2 regions of the Blautia sp. AF34-10 genome follow, and region 1 is predicted to be linked to the other one. Evidence: riboswitches for the same ligand, from Rfam matches in the RefSeq annotation. Region 1 holds a riboswitch; the other holds the start of a gene.

Region 1 (11,790 bases):
TTTTGCTATGAAGAATGTGCCGATTGGAAGAATCTGTATTGCTGTGGTATGGATGTGCCATATTTTGTATTTCTTCCTGCGGGTCAAAACCGTAAAAACAGAAGATCATATCCTAGGAGAAACAAAATGAACAAAGTAGAAAAAAAGCGGCAGAAAGAACAGTACGTCGTGGAAGAGATGATCCGCCTGTACTGCCGGAAGAACCATGGAAAAAAGGGGAATGCATCCGGCGGGATGTGTCCGGAATGTCAGAAATTAGCGGACTATGCAAAACAGCGGAGCCAGAAATGTCCCTTCATGGAACAGAAAACATTCTGCGCAAACTGCAAAGTACACTGCTACAAGCCGGAAATGCGGGAAAAGATCCGCGCCGTTATGCGGTTTTCGGGACCGAGGATGCTGCTGTATCATCCGATTTTAGCTATCTGGCATTTGATTTGCAGCATGAGAGAGAAGCGAAAAGCAAAAGCATAAAAGAGAGGTACTTATGATTAAAACAAGACTGGTGGGGCTGCTGTCCCACGCGAAAAAGTATATCGTGTACACGATTCTGTGGCAGTGGGCGGCGCTTCTGTCGCAGGTGATCGCAGTATTTACGATCGCCGATCTGCTGGAATGGGTCGTGTATGGTGCGGTAACGGCAGCGGCTGTGAAACGGACGATTTTTACACTGGCAATTGTTGTTGTGATCCGCTTTTTCTGCGAGCGGATGGGTGCGCGGTCTTCGTATCTTGCGTGTGTGGATGTGAAACGGATTCTGCGTGAAAAAATTTATGAGAAAATGCTGAAACTGGGGGCGTCGTACAGCGAGCAGGTGTCTTCCTCAGAGGTCGTACAGGTGTCCACCGAAGGTGTGGAGCAGCTCGAAACATACTTTGGAAAGTATCTGCCGCAGCTGTTTTACAGCCAGCTCGCACCGCTCACGCTGTTCGCCATCCTCTGCCGGGTGAGCATGAAAGCGAGTGTGATCCTTCTGATCTGCGTACCGCTGATCCCGATTTCGATTGTGGTCGTGCAGAAGATTGCGAAGAAGCTGTTGAACAAATATTGGAGTATTTACACAGGGCTCGGCGATTCGTTCCTTGAAAATCTGCAGGGTCTGACGACCTTAAAAATCTATCAGGCCGACCAGCAGAAAGCCGACGAGATGGATGTGGAATCCCAGAACTTCCGCCGGATCACGATGAAAGTTCTGACGATGCAGCTCAACTCAACGAGCGTGATGGACATCGTAGCATACGGCGGCGCGGCGGTTGGCATGGCGGTGGCGGTATCGGAATTTCTGAAAGGAAACCTCACCGTGTCCGGCACGCTCTGCATTGTGCTGCTGGCGAGCGAGTTTTTCCTGCCGCTTCGTCTGCTCGGATCATTCTTCCACATCGCGATGAACGGCATGGCGGCGAGTGACAAGATTTTCAAAATCCTCGATCTGCCGGAGCCGCAGACGGGAGAGCGGACGCTGCCGGACGGACCGCTGGATGTCGTGTTGGAGGATGTACATTTTTCCTATGAAGAGGACCGGGAAATCTTAAAAGGCATTGACCTGACGCTCCCGGCGGGCAGTTTTGTATCACTGGTCGGCGAATCCGGCTGCGGAAAGAGTACGATCGCGGGCATCCTTGCGGCAAAGAACCGCGGATATGCGGGAAGCATCACCCTGGGCGGCGTGCCGCTCTCGGAAGTCAATGAGACGGATCTGATGAAGCACGTTGTTCTGGTCCGCCACAACAGTTACTTATTTAAAGGAACCGTAGAAGAGAACCTGCGCATGGCGAAACCGGATGCGACGAAGGAGGAGATGGAGGCGGTTCTGCAGAAAGTCAATCTGCTGGGATTCTTACAGACACAGAATGGACTGCAGACAGAGCTTCTCGAAAAAGCAGGAAACCTCTCCGGCGGCCAGTGCCAGCGTCTTGTGATTGCGCGGGCGCTGCTTCGGAGCGACAGTGCGGTGTATATCTTTGATGAAGCCGCATCGAATATTGATGTCGAGAGTGAAGAGCTGATCATGAATGTGATTCATGAACTCGCAAAGACGAAAACGGTATTGCTGATTTCCCACCGCCTTGCGAACGTCGTACAGTCAGATCAGATTTATTTCCTGAAAAACGGTACCATCTGCGAGCGTGGAACGCATGCGGAACTGATGGAACAGAACGGCGCATACCGGCATCTGTACGACAGCCAGATGGTACTGGAAAACTATGGAAAGCAGGGGAATGCATGATGAACGAGAAGAAAAATACAGCAAAACGCAGAAGCGCCCTCCGGATTATGGGAAGCCTGATCGGGCTGGTGAAGCCATTGCTTCATATTATGATGGCGGCAATTATTCTTGGAACAATGGGATATTTATGTGCGATCTTCCTGACGATTCTGGCAGGACAGGTCATCGTGCATGGCTTACTGACGGGCGCGGCAGGGACGAGCCTTTCGGTGCAAAACATGTGGCTTGTACATACCCCGGTAAAAACGATACTCACGGTGATGATCGTGAACGCGGTGCTGCGCGGCATTCTGCATTATGCGGAGCAGTACTGCAACCACTTTATTGCTTTTAAACTGCTGGCGATCATCCGCCATAAAGTGTTTGCAGCTTTGCGGAAGCTCTGCCCGGCGAAGCTGGAAGGACGGGACAAAGGAAATCTGATTTCGATTATCACAACCGATATCGAACTTCTGGAAGTATTCTATGCGCATACGATTTCCCCGATTGCGATTGCAGCATTAACTTCTCTGATTATGGTATGCTTCATTGGAAGATACCATGTTCTGGCAGGGCTGCTTGCACTTACGGCGTATCTGACGGTCGGCGTTGTGATCCCGATGTGGAACGGAAAGCGCGGAAGCCAGAAAGGAATGGAGTTCCGGACAGGCTTTGGCGAGCTGAACAGCTTCGTGCTGGATTCCCTGCGTGGCCTCGACGAGACGATTCAGTACGGACAGGGCGAAAAACGGAAAGAGCAGATGTCAGGGCGGTCGAAAGAACTGGCTTCTGTGCAGGAAAACTTAAGCCGCATGGAAGGCTCCCAGCGGTCTGTCACCAACATGGTGATTCTTCTGGCATCGTTCGGCATGCTGGCACTGACGATCTATCTTTACACGAAAGGCGGGATCGGATTTGAGGGAGTCCTGACCTGCACAGTCGCGATGATGGGTTCCTTCGGCCCGGTCGTGGCGCTGTCCAGCCTGTCGAATAACCTGAATCAGACGCTGGCAAGCGGCGAGCGTGTGCTTTCCCTTCTCGAGGAAGCGCCGCTGGTGGAGGAAATTCCGGGAGATGCGGCATCCGGCGGTGACCACGCATTTGCAGGAGCCGAGGCGCAGAATGTAACGTTTGCCTACGAAGACGAGACGATTCTGGATCAGTATTCGCTGAAACTGGAACCGGGAAAAATCACCGGCATCCACGGCGCGAGCGGTTCCGGAAAATCGACGATCTTAAAACTTCTGATGCGCTTCTGGGATGTCCAGACGGGGCGCGTTTCCGTGGACGGAGCCGATGTCCGCAAAATCCCGACAAAGCATCTGCGCGATATGGAAAGCTATGTGACGCAGGAGACACACCTGTTCCACGATTCGATTGCGAACAATATCGCTATTGCAAAACCCGGCGCGAAGCGGGAAGAAATTATGGAGGCGGCGAAGAAGGCGTCCATACATGATTTCATCATGACACTGCCAAATGGCTACGACACCGAAGTCGGAGAACTCGGCGATACGCTGTCCGGCGGAGAAAAACAGCGGATCGGTATCGCGCGGGCATTCCTGCATGACGCATCCATGATCCTGCTGGACGAGCCGACATCGAATCTTGATTCCTTAAATGAAGGAATTATTCTGAAATCCCTGAAAGAATCGGCAGAAGAGAAAACCATTGTGCTCGTATCGCACAGAGTGTCCACGATGAACGTCGCGGATGTGGTATATGAAATGGAAAATGGCCGGATTTCCTGATTTTACAGCACTTGACAGAGAAAAGACGATGTGCTACACTAACAGTCGTTAAAGAAAAGACAATTAAATATCGATGTGTAAGGTGTCGGACATACGTGTCCGGTGAAAAGGGAAGCAGGTGTGAATCCTGCACGAACTCGTCACCGTATTTTGCAAGCAGGGGAATGATCCACTGGGAAACCGGGAAGGAGACCGATGCGCTGGAGTCAAATCCTGAAGCAATGAGCCGGGAGACCTGCCTTTCGCAGTACAGGAACGTTACGTTCGTGCCACGAGGAACTGGCAGTACAAAACAGGAAAGCGGACATTTGCCCCACAGCGGGTGAGATGGTTTTCTTTGTGATGAAAATACTGGAAGCCCCTCGTTGAAAAACGAAAGGGCTTCTTTCTATTTACGCGGGCAACGAGCCAAAGTCCGTGCTTGCACGAGACCTTAGCGACTGCCGCGATAACTTGAGAAACTCGCGGAGCGTGTTTCTCATAGTTTGAAATGTAAGACGTCCCCGATATTGGTTGTTGCAAAGATACCAGCAAATGGGAGGAAAACAAAAATGAAAAAGAAACTTGTAGTCGCTTTAATTTCAGCAGCTATGGTAACATCTATGCTCGGCGCATGCGGAAGCAGCAACGCATCCAGCAGCAGCGCAAGCAACACAGCAACAAGCAGCGTAAGTGCATCTTCCGCATCTGAGGAAGACACCACAGCAGCAAGCAGCAGCGTAAGCGCATCTTCTGCATCTGAAGAGGTATCCGCAGATGCAGACCAGGAGGCAGCAGATAAAGTGGCAGCTTTGATTGACGCAATTTATGTACAGGAAAGAAATGATAACACCGACGAGCAGTGCAAAGAAGCAAAAGAGGCATGGGATGCCCTGACAGATGCGCAGAAGGAACTTGTAGAAGGAGAGAACGCAGATCCGGATTACTTCGGAAGAGACACAGGGGATGCTTCCAAGGATGATCCGTTAAACGGAGACGAGATCGGCGAGAATGAGCTTCTGGTTGTAAGCTTTGGTACTTCCTTCAACGACAGCCGTGCTGAGGATATCGGAGGCGTTGAGAAAGCTCTGCAGGCTGCATATCCGGACTGGTCCGTAAGACGTGCCTTCACTGCACAGATCATCATCAACCATGTACAGGCCCGCGATGACGAGAAGATCGACAACGTAGATCAGGCACTGGAAAGAGCTGTAAGCAATGGCGTGAAAAAACTGATTATTCAGCCGACTCATCTGATGCACGGCGCAGAGTACGACGAGCTGAAAGAAGCAGTAGATAGCTATAAAGATAAATTTGAGTCCGTAACCATCGCAGAGCCGCTGCTTGGCGAGGTTGGAAGTGACGCTACCGTAATCAACGAGGACAAACAGGCCGTTGCAGAAGCAATCACGGCACAGGCAGTAAAATCTGCAAATTATGACAGTCTGGATGCAGCAGCAGAGGACGGCACTGCTTTCGTATTTATGGGACATGGTACTTCCCACAATGCAAAAGTAACTTACAGCCAGATGCAGACACAGATGGATACTCTTGGATACAAAAACGTATTCATCGGAACCGTTGAGGGCGAGCCGGAAGAGACCGCCTGCGAGAATGTGATCGAGGCAGTAAAAGCAGCCGGATACAAGAAAGTAATTCTTCGTCCGCTGATGGTTGTTGCAGGTGACCACGCAAACAACGATATGGCAGGCGAGGATGAGGATTCCTGGAAGAGCCAGTTTGAGGCATCCGGTGCATTCGATGAGATCAACACTCAGATCGAAGGTCTTGGAAGAATTGATGCTGTTGAGCAGCTGTATGTACAGCACACCAAGGCAGCTATGGACGGCAACGGCGTTCAGGACGATGCTGAATAATTAGGGGTTGTATTCCGAACGTAAAATAGAGTAAAATAAGATCCGGCAGTACGGCTGAAGAGACTCAGTGTGCTGTCGGATTTTAAGTTGAGCGGATGAAAAAGATCCGCTTCAAGGTGATACAAGGAGGAATTTTATTATGAGAAAAAAATTGGCAGTTCTTTTTCTTGGAGCAGCACTGACTGTATCCATGCTCGGCGCATGTGGCGGAAAGGATGCAGCGTCATCTTCTGCATCTGCAGTATCTGCGTCTTCTGCGGCAGACGCATCTTCCGCTTCTGTACAGGATGCATCTAAGGCAGAGAGCAGTACATCCACATCAGATGTTTCAGCAGAAAGCGCATCGGCAGCGGAGACTGCAGGAGAAAGCAGCGCATCAGAGCTGGAAGACGGTACGTATACGGCAGACTTCAATACAGACAGCAATATGTTCCATGTCAATGAAGCAAAAGAAGGAAAAGGTGTCCTGACGGTAAAAGACGGAAAAATGACCATCCACGTCAGCCTGGTATCCAAAAACATTGTCAATGTCTTTGTGGGAACAAAAGAAGAAGCACAGGCAGACGGCGCAGAGCTGATCGAGCCGACCACAGATGAGGTAACGTATTCTGACGGAACCACAGATGAAGTGTACGGCTTTGATATCCCGGTAGAAAAACTGGACGAGGATTTCAATGTTGCGATCATTGGTAAAAAAGGAACCTGGTATGATCATGTAGTCAGCGTATCCAATCCGGTACCGCAGGAGTAATCCCGGAAGAAAACAAAAGATATCCACAGAAGGCGAACCATTTTGCACCGTCTGTCCACAGAAATTGTGGAAAGAGAGGGGAAAAGCGGTTCGCCTTTGTGGATATCTTTTCTTATTTTTCCGGAAACAGTTTGCGGAACAGAAAACGGATGAAGGGTCCGCAGTACATGAGCTGCCAGAAGAAGGCAACCGGGAAATTTAAGAACGTGGTCTGAAGCCAGACAGCGACAAATTCCTTTCCGGCATTTTTAAACAGCAGTGTTGCAATAAAACTCATAATCGGACACATAATAGCAATAATCATAATGGAAATTGCCAGCGTGATTACGATCGGACGATCCTGCGGTGTTACCATGCAAAAAGCTAATTTGTGAGCCAGATGATCCACGAGGAAAAACTCGAGGATAAAAGCGGCCGGCCACATGATTATCATCTCGTGAAACGCCATCAGAAAGACCTGATTTGTCATTCCGCCGATGTTCATGGAAATGTTGTAGCAGATCATGGCATAGACCATCAGAAAGGACATCATGAGGGTAAATACAACGTTTTGAAATTTTGTTTTTGGCATCGATTGTTCTCCTTTTCTTTGCAATTTTGAAAAATGGGCGCAAAAAAGACACATGTGTTGTTCGTTAACCAAGCAATGCACTTGTGCCGTTTCCAATCTGATACCAATCTTTTCTGCAGTTTTTAATTTTGAACCGTCGATTATTATAACGTCTCCGGCGGCGTTTGGCAAGAGGAAATTGAGAAATTTTAAAAAAAGACAGATAAATAAGAAAATTCGATGCGTGCTGGAAGCACGGTTTGGCGAATGGTGCGGGGAACGGCACCGGCGGGAAAAAGAATGGATTGCGAAACGGGAGCGGGATTGCTACAATAGAACATAGTGAAAACAAAGAGAAAACGCAAAAGGAAATCAATATTATGTCAGAGATCAGAAAAATCGAAAACTTTGCGGCGCCGGAGCTCGACGTGTATGCGCGTCTTTCAGAACCGCAGTTATTGCACTATTATGAACCGCAGCCAGGCCTTTTTCTTGCGGAGAGTCCGCGTGTCATCGAGCGTGCGCTGGATGCCGGATATGAACCGGTTTCGTTCCTTGCCGGAAGCGCAGAGCTTGCCGCAAACGAAGCACTCTTTGCGCACTGCCCGAACGCGCCGGTCTATACAGCAGAGACGAAGGTGCTGGAACAGCTCACAGGCTTTGCCCTCACGCGCGGCATGCTCTGCGCGATGCACCGCCGCACGCTTCCGGCTATGGAGGAAATCTGCCGGAATGCCCGCCGCGTGGCGATTCTGGAAAATGTCGTGAACCCGACGAATGTCGGTGCGATTTTCCGTTCCGCCGCCGCGCTTGGCATCGATGCCGTGCTCCTCACATCAGGCTGCAGCAACCCGCTGTACCGCCGCGCCATCCGCGTGAGCATGGGAAATGTCTTCCAGGTCCCGTGGACCGTGCTGCCAGGCGGCAGTTACTGGCCGGAGCAGGGAATTGCTTCACTGCAGGAACTTGGATTTTATACCGTTGCGATGGCATTAAAAGAAGACTCCGTTCCGATGGATGATCCGTCGTTAAAAACGCATGAAAAGCTCGCCATTCTGCTCGGAACCGAGGGTGACGGACTGGCAAGTGATACGATCGCTGAAACAGATGCAACCGTGCTGATTCCGATGACACACGGTGTGGATTCACTGAACGTCGCTGCGGCGAGCGCTGTCGCATTCTGGGAGCTGGCGGGAAGAAGATAAAGATGTTCCGTCGGTACCGGAGATTACGGAATAAAAATAGGATCAGAGATAGATTTTCGGGATGCATATTTTGATGCATCCCTTTTTGAATTTACGGATTTTGAAATTCCTTCCGATACATCTGCGGCGTACATCCCACTTTGTTTCGGAACTGCCGGTTGAAGTTGGAAAGGTTGCGGAAACCATTGTCGTACGCGATTTCGGACACACTCCGCGTCGTACTGCGCAGCGCCTCGCAGGCGGCTTTGATCCGAAGCTGTGTCAGATATTCAACGGCCCCGAGTCCGAAGGTCTGCTTAAAACAGCTCATAAAATAGCTTTTGCTCAAATGCGACAGCCTGGCAAGTTCCTCTATGGTAATCGGGTCGGCGAAGTGCTCCTGGATATAGGCGAGCACAGGCCGCAGGTTTTCAGCAGCCGCAGGCATGGCGGGACGATCGGTGCAGAGTTCCGGCGATGCGGCGAGCAGATAGAAGAAGCGGAGCAGCTCACTTTTCAGCAGAAGATCGGAGACAGCAGAGTTTTCACGGATGCAGCGGAAAATCTGATGGACGGATGCAGAAAGTGCAGCATAACCGGAATGTTCGGGTGAAATCGGTGCCTGGATGCGGCGCCGGGCGGAGAAAAACGGCTGCAGAATTTCCGTGTAGCTGCGGTCGTCATACCCGCCGATCAGCATATTCTGGTGGAAAACAATCGTATCATAAAACATCGACTCCTGCTCGGCGGGCAGAATGGCATGTACGAGGTTCGGCTGAATCAGAAAAATATCACCGGCATGCGCCGTAAGCAGACGGTCCTCATACTGAAAATACCCCGTTCCGCGTTTGATATAATTCAGCTCCATCTCCCCGTGCCAGTGCAGCGGTACGCCGGGAAAATAGTCGGGCATCCGGCAGTCATAATAACTGTAGGGAACCTGCATGGAGCCGTGCTGGCGTTTTTCTTTCGCAGCAGAAAGCATCATAAAATCCTCCTCCAAAAAGCATGTGCGTAAAATGCCGGAAATGGCAGAGCGCGGCATGCATAAAATCATAGAATAGTATTAGAATGAAATAGGAAATTACTGGTATTTCAGCGGATACAGTAGTAATATATCATATAGAAACACTTGCTGCAACGACGAAAATACAGCAGAAATAAGAGCGAAAGAGGAAAAGAAAAAATGTCAAAATGGTTAGATAACGCAGTATTTTATGAGATTTACCCGCAGTCCTTCAACGACACCAACGCCGACGGAATCGGAGATTTCCAGGGTATCATTGAAAAATTAGACTACATCAAGGAGCTGGGCTGCAACGCCATCTGGATCAACCCGTGCTTCCTGTCCCCATTCGGTGATGCAGGATACGATGTCGCAGATTACTGCCGCGTTGCACCGCGCTACGGAACGAATGAGGATCTGAAGAGAGTTTTCGAAGAGGCACACAAACGTGACATGCACGTTCTGCTCGACCTGGTTCCGGGCCATACATCTGTTGAGCATCCATGGTTCAAAGAATCCATGAAAGCAGACCGCAATGAATTTACAGACCGCTACGTATGGACCAATAACGTATGGGAAGCACCGGAAGGAATGGGAAGCCTGCGCGGCATTTCCGAGCGTGACGGCGCCTGCGCCATCAACTTCTTCTCCAACCAGCCGGCCCTGAACTACGGCTTTTATCAGCCGGATCCGGAAAAACCGTGGCAGCAGTCCTTTGATGATGAGGGACCGCAGGCAACGCTGGCAGCGATGGAAGATGTCATGAGATTCTGGCTGAACATGGGCTGCGACGGCTTCCGTGTCGATATGGCGGGCTCCCTGGTAAAGAACGATCAGGAAGGCAAAGGAACCATCCGCCTGTGGCAGCAGGTACGGAAATTCCTCGACGCCGAGTTCCCGGATGCAGCCATGGTATCCGAGTGGGGCGAGCCGGACAAATCCTTACAGGGCGGCTTCCACATGGACTTCCTTCTTCACTTTGGACCGTCCCATTACAACGATCTGTTCCGCTGCGATGAGCCATTCTTCTCCAAACGCGGAAAAGGAGATATCTCTGAGTTTGTAGAGACCTACAAAACCAACTACAATAAGACCGCACAGAAAGGCCTGATCTGCATCCCGTCCGGAAACCATGATATGGACCGTCTGGCACGCCGTCTGCAGGGGGATGAGCTGAAAATTGCTTTCGCTTTCCTTCTTTCCATGCCAGGTGCGCCGTTCATCTACTACGGTGATGAAATCGGTATGCGCTACGTCGAAGGCCTGAAATCCGTTGAGGGCGGATACAACCGCACCGGTTCCCGTTCTCCGATGCAGTGGGATGACAGCACCAACGCAGGATTCTCCAGCGCACCGGCCAGTGACCTCTACATCACCATGGACCCGGGCAAGGACCGTCCGACCGCCAAAGCACAGATGGCCGATCCGGATTCCCTGTACCACGAAGTTAAAAAACTCATCCAGATCCGCCAGAGCAGCAAAGCACTCTTAAGCCGCGGAACCATCGAGTTCGTTTATGCAGAGAAAAACCAGTATCCGCTGGCATACGTCCGTGAGGCAGAGGGCGAAAAAGTCCTCGTTATCATCAATCCATCCGACAAAGAGCAGTCCTTCCCATACAGTGCAGAGCTGAAGGATGCCCTCTACACGATCGGAGGAAAAGCAGAATCCAAAGACGGAACCATCACCATCCCGGCACAGTCCGCAGGATTCTATCATATCTGATCGAAAATAAAAATGACAGGGAGATCCAATCGAATTTTTTCGGAGGATCTCCCTGTTTTTAAATATGATACACTCTCAGCTCATGCAATGCCCTGGTCGCTGCAATATACTGCGCCTGCATCATTATCTCCCGTTTCTCGTCCTTCGGGAAAATAGAGAACACCTGATCAAACTCCAGCCCTTTCGCCAGATAAAATGTGGTAACCGTCAGTCCTTTCTTAAAACTGGAGCTGTCACGGTTCAGCCAAGAAAGCCGCTTTTCACAGTCAAAATCTTTTTCTGCCAGAATCTCCCGCAAAATCAAATAAGCCCGTTCCGCCGTCTTCTCATCCGGTACAATCACCGCCGCCGTCTCATACGTTTTCTCATCTGGAAACAGCGTATCCACTGCCTCCCGCAGAGCCGCCTCAAGATCCGTGACATCCCGTTCCAACACCGGCATTCCGTGCCGTTCAAACAGCTCCAGATCCGTCACGCCAATGAGATTTGCCGCATACGACGCAATTTCCACCGTATTCCGGTAACTCTTCCGCATCTCAATCCGCCGCAGATCCTTCCCGAAAATCCCCGGTAAAAACTGCAGTACATCCTGCTGCTGATCCGCCATCGTCTGCGCCCGGTCGCCGAGAATCGTCATCTTACAGGAAAACATCCGCCGGATAATCAGATACTGGAGCCGCGAATAATCCTGCATTTCATCAATCACCAGATGCTTAATATTCGACCGCTCCGCCTGCCGCGACAGGCGGTACTTCAGATAC
Region 2 (11,790 bases), on a different contig from region 1:
CAGGGAGATGAAGATGTTGTAGGAAATCTCATGGGCAACGGACATTCTGGTGGTCATACCGATGATGGTATTGTTCTTGTTCAGCTCAACCGGAATGGTGAAGATGCTGCTTCCGCCGCTGACATTTGCCATGTATTTATTTCCGTTTGCTTTTACATATCCGTAGTACGGACTGCTGAATGCGATCGTTGCATAAGCCTGTCCGTTCGTTACAGTAATCTTGCTGCAGGAGATGGTTACCTTTCCGGATCCGCCGGAGAAGGAGAATCCGTCTGGTGTGTAAACGCCGTCTGCCAATGTGGTTGCACTGTCTACTTTGGATGTGCCGCCGCTTAAGTCAGACTCATATTTGGATTCCTGCTCCGGTTTGGTATCGGCCGGTTTCTGGGTCGGTGCCGGAGCCGGGGTGCTGGTCGGTTTTACAACCGGTGTCTCAGATGGAGATACGGTTGGGGTCTTGGTCGGAACGATGGTTGGTTTCGGATCGTTGGAATCATCCGACGGCAGATCTCCGGTCTTTTTCAGGCTGGAGGATGCGATCGTGATGGTTCTGTCAAACCATTTGCCGCTCTTTACTGCGTGAGCTGCCACTGCCAGGCCCTGATCCAGTGCTTCTACCGGAATTTCAAACTGCAGTCCTGTTTTGGTCTCGCCGTTTAAGGTGTACTCACCTTCTCCTTTGGATGCAATCCATGCACTCTCATCTGCTGCTGCATCTGCTGCTGTTCCCAGATACAGGTAATTGTAACCTACTCCGCTTAAGGTGATAAGTGCTGTCATTTTTCCATCTTTTGCAGTCAGTTTTACTTTGACTACTTTAAACATTGCTGCACCAGTCTCAGCAGTTGCTTCGTAGATACCGTCTGCAATTTTGTTTGTCTCATCTGCCGGAAGATCTGAGGTCTTTTTCAGACTTGCTGATGCGATGGTGATGGTTCTTGCATACCATTTGTCCCGTTTTTCAGAATGGGATGCAACGGTAAGCGGCTGATCAAGTGCTGCTACCGGGATTTCATACTGCATTCCGGTTTTGGTCTGTCCGTCATCGGTCGTATAATCCGCTGTTCCGATGCCCGCGATCCATGCGCTCTTATCTGCAGCAGCTGCCTCTTCCGGAGTTCCCATATACAGGTAGTCATAAGCAACACCGCTTAAGGTGATCTTAGCTTTCATATCACCGTCTTTTACGGTCAGCTCCACAGCCACTACTTTGAACATCTGAGCACCCGTCTCGGCGGTTCCGCTGTAAATGCCATTTGGAACTTTAGATGGCTCCGGGGTCGGCGTTGCGGTTGGTGCCGGGGTCTCAGTCGGTTCCGGGGTTACGGTCGGTTCCGGGGTTGGTGTAACATCTGGTGTTTTCGTTCCCGGAATCACAAAGTAAAGCTGCTGTTTCGTATACCAGGTTCCGTCTTTCTTTCCAAGAACAATCGGAACGGTTGTGCCGGCTTTGTCAGCATCTACTTCAAACGCAAAGGAAAAACCGTCGTTTGCTTCCTGCATTCCCTGAATAACCGGTGCTTTTGCAAGGTCATCATTATTTCCAAAATACAGTTTATCAAACGATGTGTTGTTTGTTTTCAGGGTAAGAACAAGTTTGTCGCCCTTGTTGATCATGGTTGCCTCAGAGATGAGGAACATTTTGAATGCTTGACCGTTGTCCTTTACAACAGGTGCTTCTACGCTGACTGGTGTCTCGGAAGAATCATCGCCTGGTGTTTCACTCGGGGCCGGGGGCTCGGTCGGTTCCGGGGTTACGGTCGGGATTGCAGCGGTGCTGTGGATCGTAACAGTTTTATCAGCCATGTTTTTTTCTTGGCTGAGCGAACGGCAACATCCATCTGTTTGTCAAGCTCTTCCACCGGAATTTCAAAACGATATCCGGTCTTTTCTGCACCGGTCTTCGTATCCGTATAGGTTTCGCTTCCTGTCGGAGCAATCCAGCTCTTTTCATCTGCTGCCGCAGCTTCTGCTGCTGTTCCCGTATACAGGTAATCATAGCCGGTTCCACTCAGCAGAATGGATGCTTTCAGTTTTCCATCTTTTACGATGAGTCTGGAAGAAATCACACGGAACATGCTTCCGGTTGCTTCTGCAGAAGTCTCATACTCACCATCTGCCGGTTTTGCTGCTTCCGCTGCTTTTGTTTCTTTCTCCTCGGCTGTATTGGATGCCTCATTTTTGGTTGTTTCTTTTACTTCCGTTTTCGGCTGTTCTGCCGCCGGACTGGTATTCTCTTTTACAGCATCTTTGGTTTCTTCTTTTGCCGGTGTTTCTTTTTCAGCATCCTGGGAAGTCTCATCTGCTGCTTCCGGCTCTTTTTCTGTGGTATCGGCAGTCTCTTCACCGTCTTTTGCAGTGTCCTCTGCAGTATCTTCCGAAGCATCCTCATCTGCAGATGGTGTCTCGGTCTCGTCAGATCCTGCCGGTGTCTGATCCTCTGCAGGCGCAGCCGGTGTTTCCGTCGGCTCTTCTGCCGGAGTCTCTGCAGTGCTTTCACTGCTCTCGGTTTCTGCCGGTGTTGTTTCCGGTTCTGCCGTCTCTGCTGTTTCTTCGCTCTGCGGCGCTTCCTCTGCGGCTGCGCTGCTTTCTGTCTGTGCTGCTTTTTCCTGCGTATCTGCTAATACGCTGGCAGTCGGGCTCATGATCATGGACGCCGACAGCAGCAGTGCCAGAAATTTGCTTGAATTTCCTTTCATAACTTCTCCTTTTCTTCGGATCTCCTTCGCGCATCTGCTCCGGATTCCGTCTGACTTTTTCAGGCAGCTGGGCGGTGCCTGCCCCCGTCAATGATGTCTCCCTGCAAGTAATCTTGTTTTTGAGGACACATTTTTTCTGCGAAAAGACAAACAGACATCTGCTTTTTCTGCAAAAGAGTTTCTCCACCGGAGCTCTTTTTCGGACGCATGGCGACAAAAAAGCAGATGTCCGATTTTACTTCGTACATCTTTCCATGAATATATGCTTTCATCGGAAGCGATTCACTAACCTTTCCAGCAGGTTCCTGACTCGCAGATCTTCACGGCAGCCGCGCCTTCTCATGCGTTTCGCACAATGGCATTTCTGCAGCTAACACTCCCTGCTTACAGTGACCGGATCGCTCAGGATTTCCACCTGATTCTCTTTTACCTTCGCGGATTCTTTTTCAAATCCGTTCTGCACTGAAAAGTCCCTTATTTCATTCGTTACTGATTATAGCAAAGCCGTTTTGGAAAGTCAAATGAAAGGCCACGGAAAAAGCGCATAAAATCAGCATTTTTTACATACTTTATGATAACTGTCCGCACCGGAGCCTATTCTATGAAACCAGCTTCTCTGCACCGCCGCATCCTGTTCCCTCTGCTTCTGTGCGGCGGACTTCTTTTCGCCCTGCTGTTCTGGTATTTTTCCCCGTTCTTTTCCCCTGGTGAGAACCGCCGGTTTTCCGCGTATGTGGAGGAACGGTTCCACTCCGAGGTAACCTCTTCTGCCATCACGCTCCACTATACCCTCGCCGATCCGGCTTCCCGCGGAATTGCCCCCGGCACTGCCTCGTTCGGCACGGTTTCCATCCCTGACCGCACCTCGTATGATGCCCTGCTGCAGAGTGTGGAAACAACGCTCACATCCTTTCATCGAAACCGCCTCTCCGCAGAAAATCAGATCACGCTCGATCTTCTGCTCTACGAGCTGGACTGCGAGAAAATGCCGGGCAGCACCAGCCTTCTTGCGGAACCGCTCGGTCCGTCGCTCGGGATTCAGGCACAGCTTCCCATTCTGCTCGCAGAGTACCCGTTCCGCACACAGCAGGATATCGCCGACTACCTCCATCTTCTGCAGGATTTCCCGCGCTATTTCTCCGACCTCATCGCACTCGAACAGGAAAAATCCCGGCAGGGCGTGTTTCAGAATGACCTTGCGGTCGATGGCATTATCCACCAGTGCAGTGCTTTTCTCGCCGACGCGGATACACCGGAAAGCCATCTGCTCCACACCGTTTTTCAGAATAAACTGCAGGCGTCTTCACTGTTTTCTGAGGCGGAAAGGAATCTCTGTCTGCAGACGCATGAAAAACTCCTTACCTCCTGTGTTTTTCCCGCCTACCGCTCTCTTTCCGATGCGCTTTCTTCACTCCGCGGCAAAGGAACACAGAACGCCGGTGGTCTTTCCCGGCAGGAAGGCGGACTTTCCTACTATGCGTATCTGCTCCGCAGCCGCGTCGGTGTTGATGCTTCACCGGAGGAGCTGACCCGCCTTTTAACACAGCAGCTTGCGGACCAGTGTGCCGAAATGCAGATCATTCTCGATCAGAATCCGTCGCTCTCCCTCTCCGAGCAGGCGCTCGTGCTGCCGTTCTCCACGCCGGAGGAAATGCTTGCCGATCTGCAGAATGCCGTTTCTGAAGATTTTCCCGTTCTTTCGGGTATCGCATACGAAGTAAAGACCGTGGATGACTCTCTCAAGGATTTTTTAAGCCCCGCCTTTTATCTCACACCGCCCGCCGATGTCAATTCACCCAACTCCATTTACCTGAATCCCGCGGATGAGATGACCGGCATCGAGCTGTATTCCACACTTGCCCACGAGGGCTTTCCCGGCCATCTGTACCAGACCGTCTCGTTCTCGCGCTCCGACCCGCTTCTGATCCGCCGTCTCTACGCGCCGTCGGGTTATGTGGAAGGATGGGCAACTTACGTTGAATCATATGCCTGCCGCTACGCCGCACGTAATCTCGATGCAAACACGCAGGCGCTCTGCCGTCTCTGGTATCTGAACCGCTCGGTGCATCTTACCCTCTGCTCGCTGCTGGATCTCGGAATCCACAGCCAGGGATGGCTCCTCTCGGATGCGTCAGCCTTTCTGGCGCAGTTCGGAATCACGGATGCGTCGGCCGCTGCCTCTTTATATCAGTATATTCTCGAGACACCTGCGAACTATCTGAAATACTGTGTCGGATCGCTCTCGTTTTCACAGCTCCTCTCGGAAGTGCAGGAACAGGAAGGTGACTCATTCTCATTGATCGGTTTCCATGAAAAACTGCTCCGTCTCGGGCCTCTGCCGTTTCCGCTCGTAGAAAAATATCTGTAAACGGTTCGCCCTGCTGAAAAAAAGATCTCACAAACTTTCTTCTATAAATAATAGAAAGTTCTGTGAGATCTTTTTCATTTTCAAAATTCTTTAACCTAAATTGTAAAGAGATGGATCTGTCGGCCGCTGCGGATCAATAACAGAGGCAGAATCAAACAGATCGCTTGTTCTGTCCTCGCCGCCTCCGTAGAGGTTCTGGTACAGGCGGTATCCATCCAGGTTTCTTCGTCCCATACGCAGGTAATTGTCTCTTACCTGAACGAAATACTGGGAGGAATCTACGTTGCAGTAGATGTTGAAGCCCTGACTCTTTAAGTAAGCAAACTTCTCATTGTCCATCGTGTAATCGTGCCAGTCGGAAAGATCCTGTCCATGTGCAAAGATGATGATATCGCTTCCGCCGATGAGCGGTGCAACATACGTCAGCCATTTCTCGGTATCCGCCTGGATCGTCTCGATCGGTTTGTCGCCGACACGGATATGGCCCCAGGTATGGCTTGCGAATGTCCAGCCGTCTGCTTTGATCGCATCGGCTACTTTTTTCGCCTCCTCGCACTCTTTATCCCAGTCGAAATCCGGGTGTGCATCAAGCCATGCTACCTGATCATCCGTCAGATCTTCTCTCGTCTTGTAATCACCGTCGGTGCGGTATCCGAGGATTCCATCGTAGCCGGTCAGTGCTACGGTTCCGCGCGCATTGTGGTATACGGCATCCGGATGCGCTTCGATAAACTGATCCATCAGCGGGATGCAGTCGTAAGCACCGGTCACAACAGTTCCGTCATCCTGAATATATTCGCAGGTCGGTTTTCCGTCGTCGCCGACTACCATCTTGCTGGCAATGCCGCGTCCGTCGTAAGAGTGGTAATAGGAAAGGTCATCCAGAGAAAGAACGAATGCTTTCTTGCCCTCCGGCAGGTAAATGTCCCCTTCCTCGTAATGAACGGTTCCGTCATCATCTACGGTCTTTTTCACGAGATCGTTGATCGAAACCATGACATATCCTCTGTCGTACATCTGCTGGGTGATCGCGTTGAACTCATCCACGGTGGTCATCCACTGGCAGAAGCCTGCGGTCTGTGCGTTGTCCTGATAGAACGCTTTCTGCGGATCGACTACAAGAGAATGATAGAAAATGTGGGTTACTTCGTTGACGTTGACGCGCACACAGGCATCTCTCGTGCTGGTGTACTCTGCTACTTTTGTGATGATATCCGCGTCGGTCGCTGCGCCCTCTACGCTCTGGAGCTTTTCAATGGCTCCATCGTAATCGTATGTCTGCGCAAGTGCATCGGCTTCCGCCATAATCTGTGCTTTCGTTGTCGGCGCTTCAGCACTTCCCGTGCTGTCCGACGATACGGAACCGTCCACCTCTGCTGTTTTCTGATCCTCTTTTTCCTGTGCTTTCTGCTGGATTTTTTCTGTTCCTCCGGCCAAAGCCATATTCCAATGCCGAAGATGACAAGCAGAACACATAGAATTCCTGTTTTGATCATCAGCGCACGCTTCCGCTTTCTTCTTCGGAGCTCCTTTTTACTGATGTTTTTTTTCTCACTCATTTTTCCTTCCTCCCAAAACAGCTTTTGCTTTTCTGGCAAATATTACAGTTTTACCGGACTGACAGAAATTCAGCCCGGACTCTGCTCTTTCTATTTTAGCTCAAAATACCGGTTCTGTCGAGTAGGTTTCCGGCAGGTTAAGAGAAATGTAAGAAAACCGGTAACGCTCTTTCTTTTATGCGCGCTGGCCGTGTGCCTCATACATGAGAACGGCGGATGCAATCGCTGCGTTTAACGACTCCACTTTTCCTTCCATCGGAATACGGATCAGGCACTCGGCGGCCTCTGCCATTGCATCAGTCAGGCCGTTTCCCTCATTTCCGATCAGGAATGCCGTTCCTTTTGTGTAATCCTCCTCGCGGTAGGAATGCACGCCGTGCAGATGTGCCGCGTACGTACAGATCTTCCGCGCTTTTAAGCCTTTTACAAATCCGACCGCATCGTCGACGATCAGAAACGGCATACGGTAAATCGAGCCCATCGTCGAGCGAATCGTTTTCGGATTGAAGATATCCGCGGTACCGCGGCTCATGATGATGCCGGTGACTCCTGCGCCCTCTGCGGTGCGGATGATTGTTCCGACATTTCCAGGGTCCTGCAGATCCTCAAGTACCATCAGAAGCGGTGTCTTTCCGTTGTCCATCACCTCCTCTTCGGTGTAATGCGGCATGCGGATCACACTAAAACACCCTGCGGCGTCTTCGTGTCGCACATGGACTGGAACACGCGGTCGTCCACTACTTCGTATTCTGTCCCGTCGGACGGCATTTCATGCATTTTGCTGCCGCTCTCAGACACATATACTTTTTTCAGCCATTCCCGCGGCGCTTCCTGGAACATTTTCCAGCCCTCCGCCACGAAAACGTCCTGCTCCCGGCGTTCTTTTGCTTTTTTGTTCAGCGCAATAATGTTTTTTACCTGTGCATTGCTGCTGCTTGTAATCATGAATGGTCCCCTCATTTCCTGTTTTTCATCAATTTGGCAAGTTCTTTGTTTTCGCCGATCAGAATCAGCACTTCCTCTGCGCGGAGCAGCGTCTTCGGATTGACCGTGACACGGATGTCTTCCCCGTCCTTGACGGCGATTACGTTGATACTGTATTTCTTCCGCAGATCCAGCTCCTCGAGGTTATGCCCCGTCCACGCTTCCGGCACGGGAAGCTCTACCATGGAGAACGAATCCGACAGCATGAAGAAGTCCTGGAAGCCGCCGGAAATCAGGCTTTTTCCGAGGCGGATGCCCGTCTCACTTTCCGCCATCACGACGCGGTCCGCGCCGACTTTTTTCAAAATATTGGCATGCATCTGGCTCATGCCCTTTGCGATGACGAGCGGCACGCCCGCCTCTTTTGCCTGCAGGGTGGCGAGGATGCTCGACTCCATATTTTCAGCGATGCCGACGATCACGACATCCATGTTGCTGATGCCAAGCGATGCAAAAACACGGCTGTCGGTGATGTCCGCGCGCGCCGCATATGTGACGAGATCGGCGATCTCCTGTACCAGCTCCGGGTCTTTATCGACCGCGAGCACTTCTTTTCCTGCCTGCGCCAGCGTCGTCGCCACGGCGAAGCCGAATTTTCCAAGTCCGATGACTGCGTATTGTTTACTCATGTTTTTTCTCCTCTTTTATCCAATCAGCACCCGCTGTTCCGGGCGCTGGATATCCACATCTTTTCTTCCGCTTCTCCGCCGCAGTGCAATAGCCAGCGTAACCGGTCCAAGACGTCCCATGAACATGACCAGAATTACGATGATTTTTCCCGCCGCCGGAAGGGTCGGCGTAAGCGACCGCGTCAGTCCACAGTTGCCACAGCAGAAACGATCTCATACAGGCAGTCCAGCAGAGGACTTCCGGTGACAGAGATCAGAAGCACCGTCGCGGTGAATGCCATCGTCAGTGCGAAGAAGAAAATAACGACCGCGGTGCGGATGTTTTCTTCCATGACCTTCCGTCCCCAGACCACGGTGTCGGAATCGCCGCGGATGTAGGATGCGACGACCACGAGCAGAATCGCAACAGTCGTCGTCTTGACACCGCCCGCCGTTCCCATCGGAGAGCCGCCGATGAACATGAGGATCATACTTACCATCGCGGAGCCGTCCGAGAAGTTTGCCTGCGGGATCGTCTCAAAGCCGGCGGTTCGCGTCGTCACGGACTGGAAGAAGGCCGCCATAGCCTTCTGCGCCGGTTTTAAGCTGCCAAGCGAGGATGCGTTGTTCCAGTCCAGCGCGAGGATCAGAAGCGCCCCGCCGAACAGAAGAATGACGGTTGTCGTCAGAACCAGTTTGGTGTGGAGCGTGAAGCCGCGCACGAAGTTTTTCCGGGTCCGTTTTCCTTTTACAAGATCCTGCACGCGCTCCAGCACTTCCCACCAGACCGGAAAGCCAAGGCCGCTTAAGAAAATCAGCCCATCGTCGTAAAGTTGATAAGAGGGTTCGTCACAAACGGGGCGAACGAGGATTCCCCGACGAGGTCAATTCCGGCGTTGCAGAAGGCGGATACGGAGTGGAACAGGCTGTAGCCGATTCCCTTCCAGAAACCGTATTCCGGCACAAACCAGAAGCTGTAGAAAAAGGCTCCCGCCAGCTCCACCGCCGCCGTGCCGATCAGCAGCTTCCGCACAATACCGACGCTGCCCTTTAAAACCGGCAGATTGTAAGTGTCCTGGATCAGTTTACGGCTCTGCAGACTGATTTTCCGGCGCAGGATCAGAAACACCATCGTCAGGCACGCCATGATGCCAAGACCTCCGAACTGAATCAACCCGAGTATCACAATTTTTCCAAAGGTACTCCATGTCGTCGCCGTCGGAACGGTGACAAGGCCCGTCACGCAGACAGATGTCGTTGCGGTAAACAGGGCGTCGAGCCAGTAAACGCTTTTTCCGTCCGCCGCAGAAACCGGCAGGCAAAGAAGAATTGTCCCCAGCAGAATCACCGCAGCAAACCCCAGCATCATAATCCGCTCCGCCGGTGTGTGCCATTTATTTTTGCTTTCTTTTTCGGCCATCGCTCCTCCTATTCTGCCGCTTCATTTTCTGCTTCACTGCTGTAGTAGAGCTTTCCGGTCTCACTGTCCGTCACGGTAATATCCGCAAAATATTCCCCGCAGGAACCCTCACACTGGTAATAGACGTCAAACGAAACCGTCATGTCATCTTCTCCTTCCAGGTATTCCGCGTGAACCTGATTTTTCGCGGTCCGCGTCGTTCTGCTCCACACTTCATCATCCGCAAGAAGCTCCTTTTTGATCTTCACAGGAAATTCACTGGATGCAATTTCGTGCTGATTGGACTCGTTTTTGATCCGGTAATAGAGATTCATGTACAGCCCGTCATCTTCCTCATGGAAAAGCCAGCCGTAGATATCATCCTCCGCAACAATCGTCGGCTGGATCAGCTCAGCGTTTGTTTTAGTCGTGAATGCATTCATCTCATGCGTAAACTCATTCTGCATCCGGCGATGCTTCATCAGCCAGCTGCCTTCCTTCACACCGGCCGCAGCCACGGCAAGAACGACAGCGCCGATGCAAAGGCCAATGATTTTCTTTTTTGTCATTATTTAATTTCCCCTTTTCTTTTTGAAATACAAAAATAAGATACCCCTAAGAACATACTTATGAGTATCTTATCAGTTTGCACATATAAAGTCAACGGAGCCGGTGGAGACTTTCCTGCCACCGTTGTGTGTAGTTTAAAATTATCCTGAAGCGAGGAATATCCCCGTCAATGACGAGGATATCTTCGATGCTTGTGTTTAATAATCTGCTTAAAATGAGAAAGTTGTCCAGACTTGGCAGGCACTTGCCGGAAATCCATTTATAGACCGCCTGTGGATTTTCAAAACCCATGGCATTCTGAATGTCTCTCACGGTGTATCCGCTTTCACGAAGAAGGGATTTGATGCGGCTGCCAGTTTCTTTCTGCTGGATTGACAAATAAATTGGTTCCATCCTGCACCTCCATATGTTTAAGCCATCCCGAAACACAGTTTTATCTTATCATCCGGTACTGGAAAAATCCAGTTTTTTCTTCCTGTTTCTACACAACCCGAATGATCTGTTCATACAAAAGGATTTTCTTTTCATCTACATTCCGATTGTCATGTGCTGCAAGATTGTTCCGTCCCTCTTCCATCTCTTCTTCGGATGCAAGCTCCTCTTTCCACCAGCTCAGGTGATTGATCCGGTACGGCTTCCAGCCGCGGTCAAAAATCTCATCTCAACGACTCTCTTGCATATGCGCTTTCCTTTTTACCGGAAGAAGATGTTTAGCTCTCCTGTTTCTTTTCTTCTATCAAATGATGATTCAGCCATTTTCCTGATTTGAACCGGATGGTAAAGAGAATGGACCGCAGGCTCCAGTCTGCCGCCATGCCGATCCAGACGGCGATCGGGCCGAATCCCCATACGCGGCACAGATAAATGCAGAGACTCACACGGCACAGCCACATCGTACAGCAGGACGTGATCATGGAGAATTTTACATCCCCGGCAGCCCGCATGCCGTATCCCGGGACAAACGCCATGACCCAGCAGAGTGGCTTTACAATCGTGATAAAGATCATCATCTGCATGCAGAGCTTTGCACTCTCTGCCTCCATACCGCCGATTATCGTAATCGGTTTTGTCAGCACAAATACCAGCAGACAGCTTGCAACGATAACCACTTCTGACAGCCAGCACAGTTTTTTAATATAGTAGATTGCTTCATCCTTCCGGCCCGCGCCGAGACACTGACCGACTACCGTCATCAGTCCGATGCCGACACCAATCGCAGCGACACCGTTCAGGTTCTCAAGGATGTTCGTCATCGCCTGCGCGGCAATGGCAACCGTGCCAAGTGTGGACACAGTGGACTGAATCGCCAGCTTTCCAAACTGGAACATACTGTTCTCGATTCCCGATGGAATACCGATGAACAGTATTATTTTGATCAAACCAAAGTCCGGCCGAATGGAAAGATACTGCTTCACAAAAATCGGTTTGCTTTCATCCCGAAGCTTCCACAGTACGACAACCGCACAGAAAATACGCGAAATTAAAGTCGAAATCGCGGCTCCTTCGACACCCATATGGAAGCCGAAAATAAGAATGGCATTTCCGCCGATGTTCATAAAGTTGGAAATCACCGAAATCACCATCGGACTGCGGCTGTTGTTCT

The links. Region 1 has a riboswitch for cobalamin ahead of DWZ60_RS03230 (sirohydrochlorin cobaltochelatase). Riboswitches for the same ligand answer to the same signal wherever they lie in the genome.
Region 2: another riboswitch for cobalamin. It lies ahead of DWZ60_RS17125 (hypothetical protein); the one in region 1 lies ahead of DWZ60_RS03230 (sirohydrochlorin cobaltochelatase).

The regions. Positions count from the first base shown of each region.
Region 1 covers NZ_QUED01000003.1:172,699-184,488, reverse strand. Annotated here, with positions in the region: gene DWZ60_RS03250 (YbaN family protein) at 1-130, shown strand, start outside; gene DWZ60_RS03245 (nitrous oxide-stimulated promoter family protein) at 127-474, shown strand; gene DWZ60_RS03240 (ABC transporter ATP-binding protein/permease) at 488-2,227, shown strand; gene DWZ60_RS03235 (amino acid ABC transporter ATP-binding/permease protein) at 2,227-3,957, shown strand; cobalamin riboswitch at 4,021-4,214, shown strand; gene DWZ60_RS03230 (sirohydrochlorin cobaltochelatase) at 4,509-5,813, shown strand; gene DWZ60_RS03225 (hypothetical protein) at 5,953-6,564, shown strand; gene DWZ60_RS03220 (DUF2798 domain-containing protein) at 6,677-7,135, opposite strand; gene DWZ60_RS03215 (TrmH family RNA methyltransferase) at 7,495-8,319, shown strand; gene DWZ60_RS03210 (AraC family transcriptional regulator) at 8,411-9,286, opposite strand; gene DWZ60_RS03205 (alpha-amylase family glycosyl hydrolase) at 9,485-11,029, shown strand; gene DWZ60_RS03200 (HelD family protein) at 11,088-11,790, opposite strand, start outside.
Region 2 covers NZ_QUED01000018.1:43,769-55,558, forward strand. Annotated here, with positions in the region: gene DWZ60_RS11625 (hypothetical protein) at 1-1,806, opposite strand, end outside; gene DWZ60_RS11630 (hypothetical protein) at 1,755-2,699, opposite strand; gene DWZ60_RS17125 (hypothetical protein) at 2,759-2,971, opposite strand; cobalamin riboswitch at 2,979-3,181, opposite strand; gene DWZ60_RS11635 (DUF885 domain-containing protein) at 3,301-5,067, shown strand; gene DWZ60_RS11640 (polysaccharide deacetylase) at 5,158-6,504, opposite strand; partial or broken gene DWZ60_RS20845 (TrmH family RNA methyltransferase) at 6,802-7,571, opposite strand; gene DWZ60_RS11650 (potassium channel family protein) at 7,583-8,239, opposite strand; gene DWZ60_RS18690 (potassium transporter TrkG) at 8,422-8,982, opposite strand; gene DWZ60_RS18695 (potassium transporter TrkG) at 9,033-9,638, opposite strand; gene DWZ60_RS11665 (hypothetical protein) at 9,647-10,186, opposite strand; gene DWZ60_RS11670 (helix-turn-helix domain-containing protein) at 10,278-10,580, opposite strand; gene DWZ60_RS11675 (MATE family efflux transporter) at 10,898-11,790, opposite strand, start outside.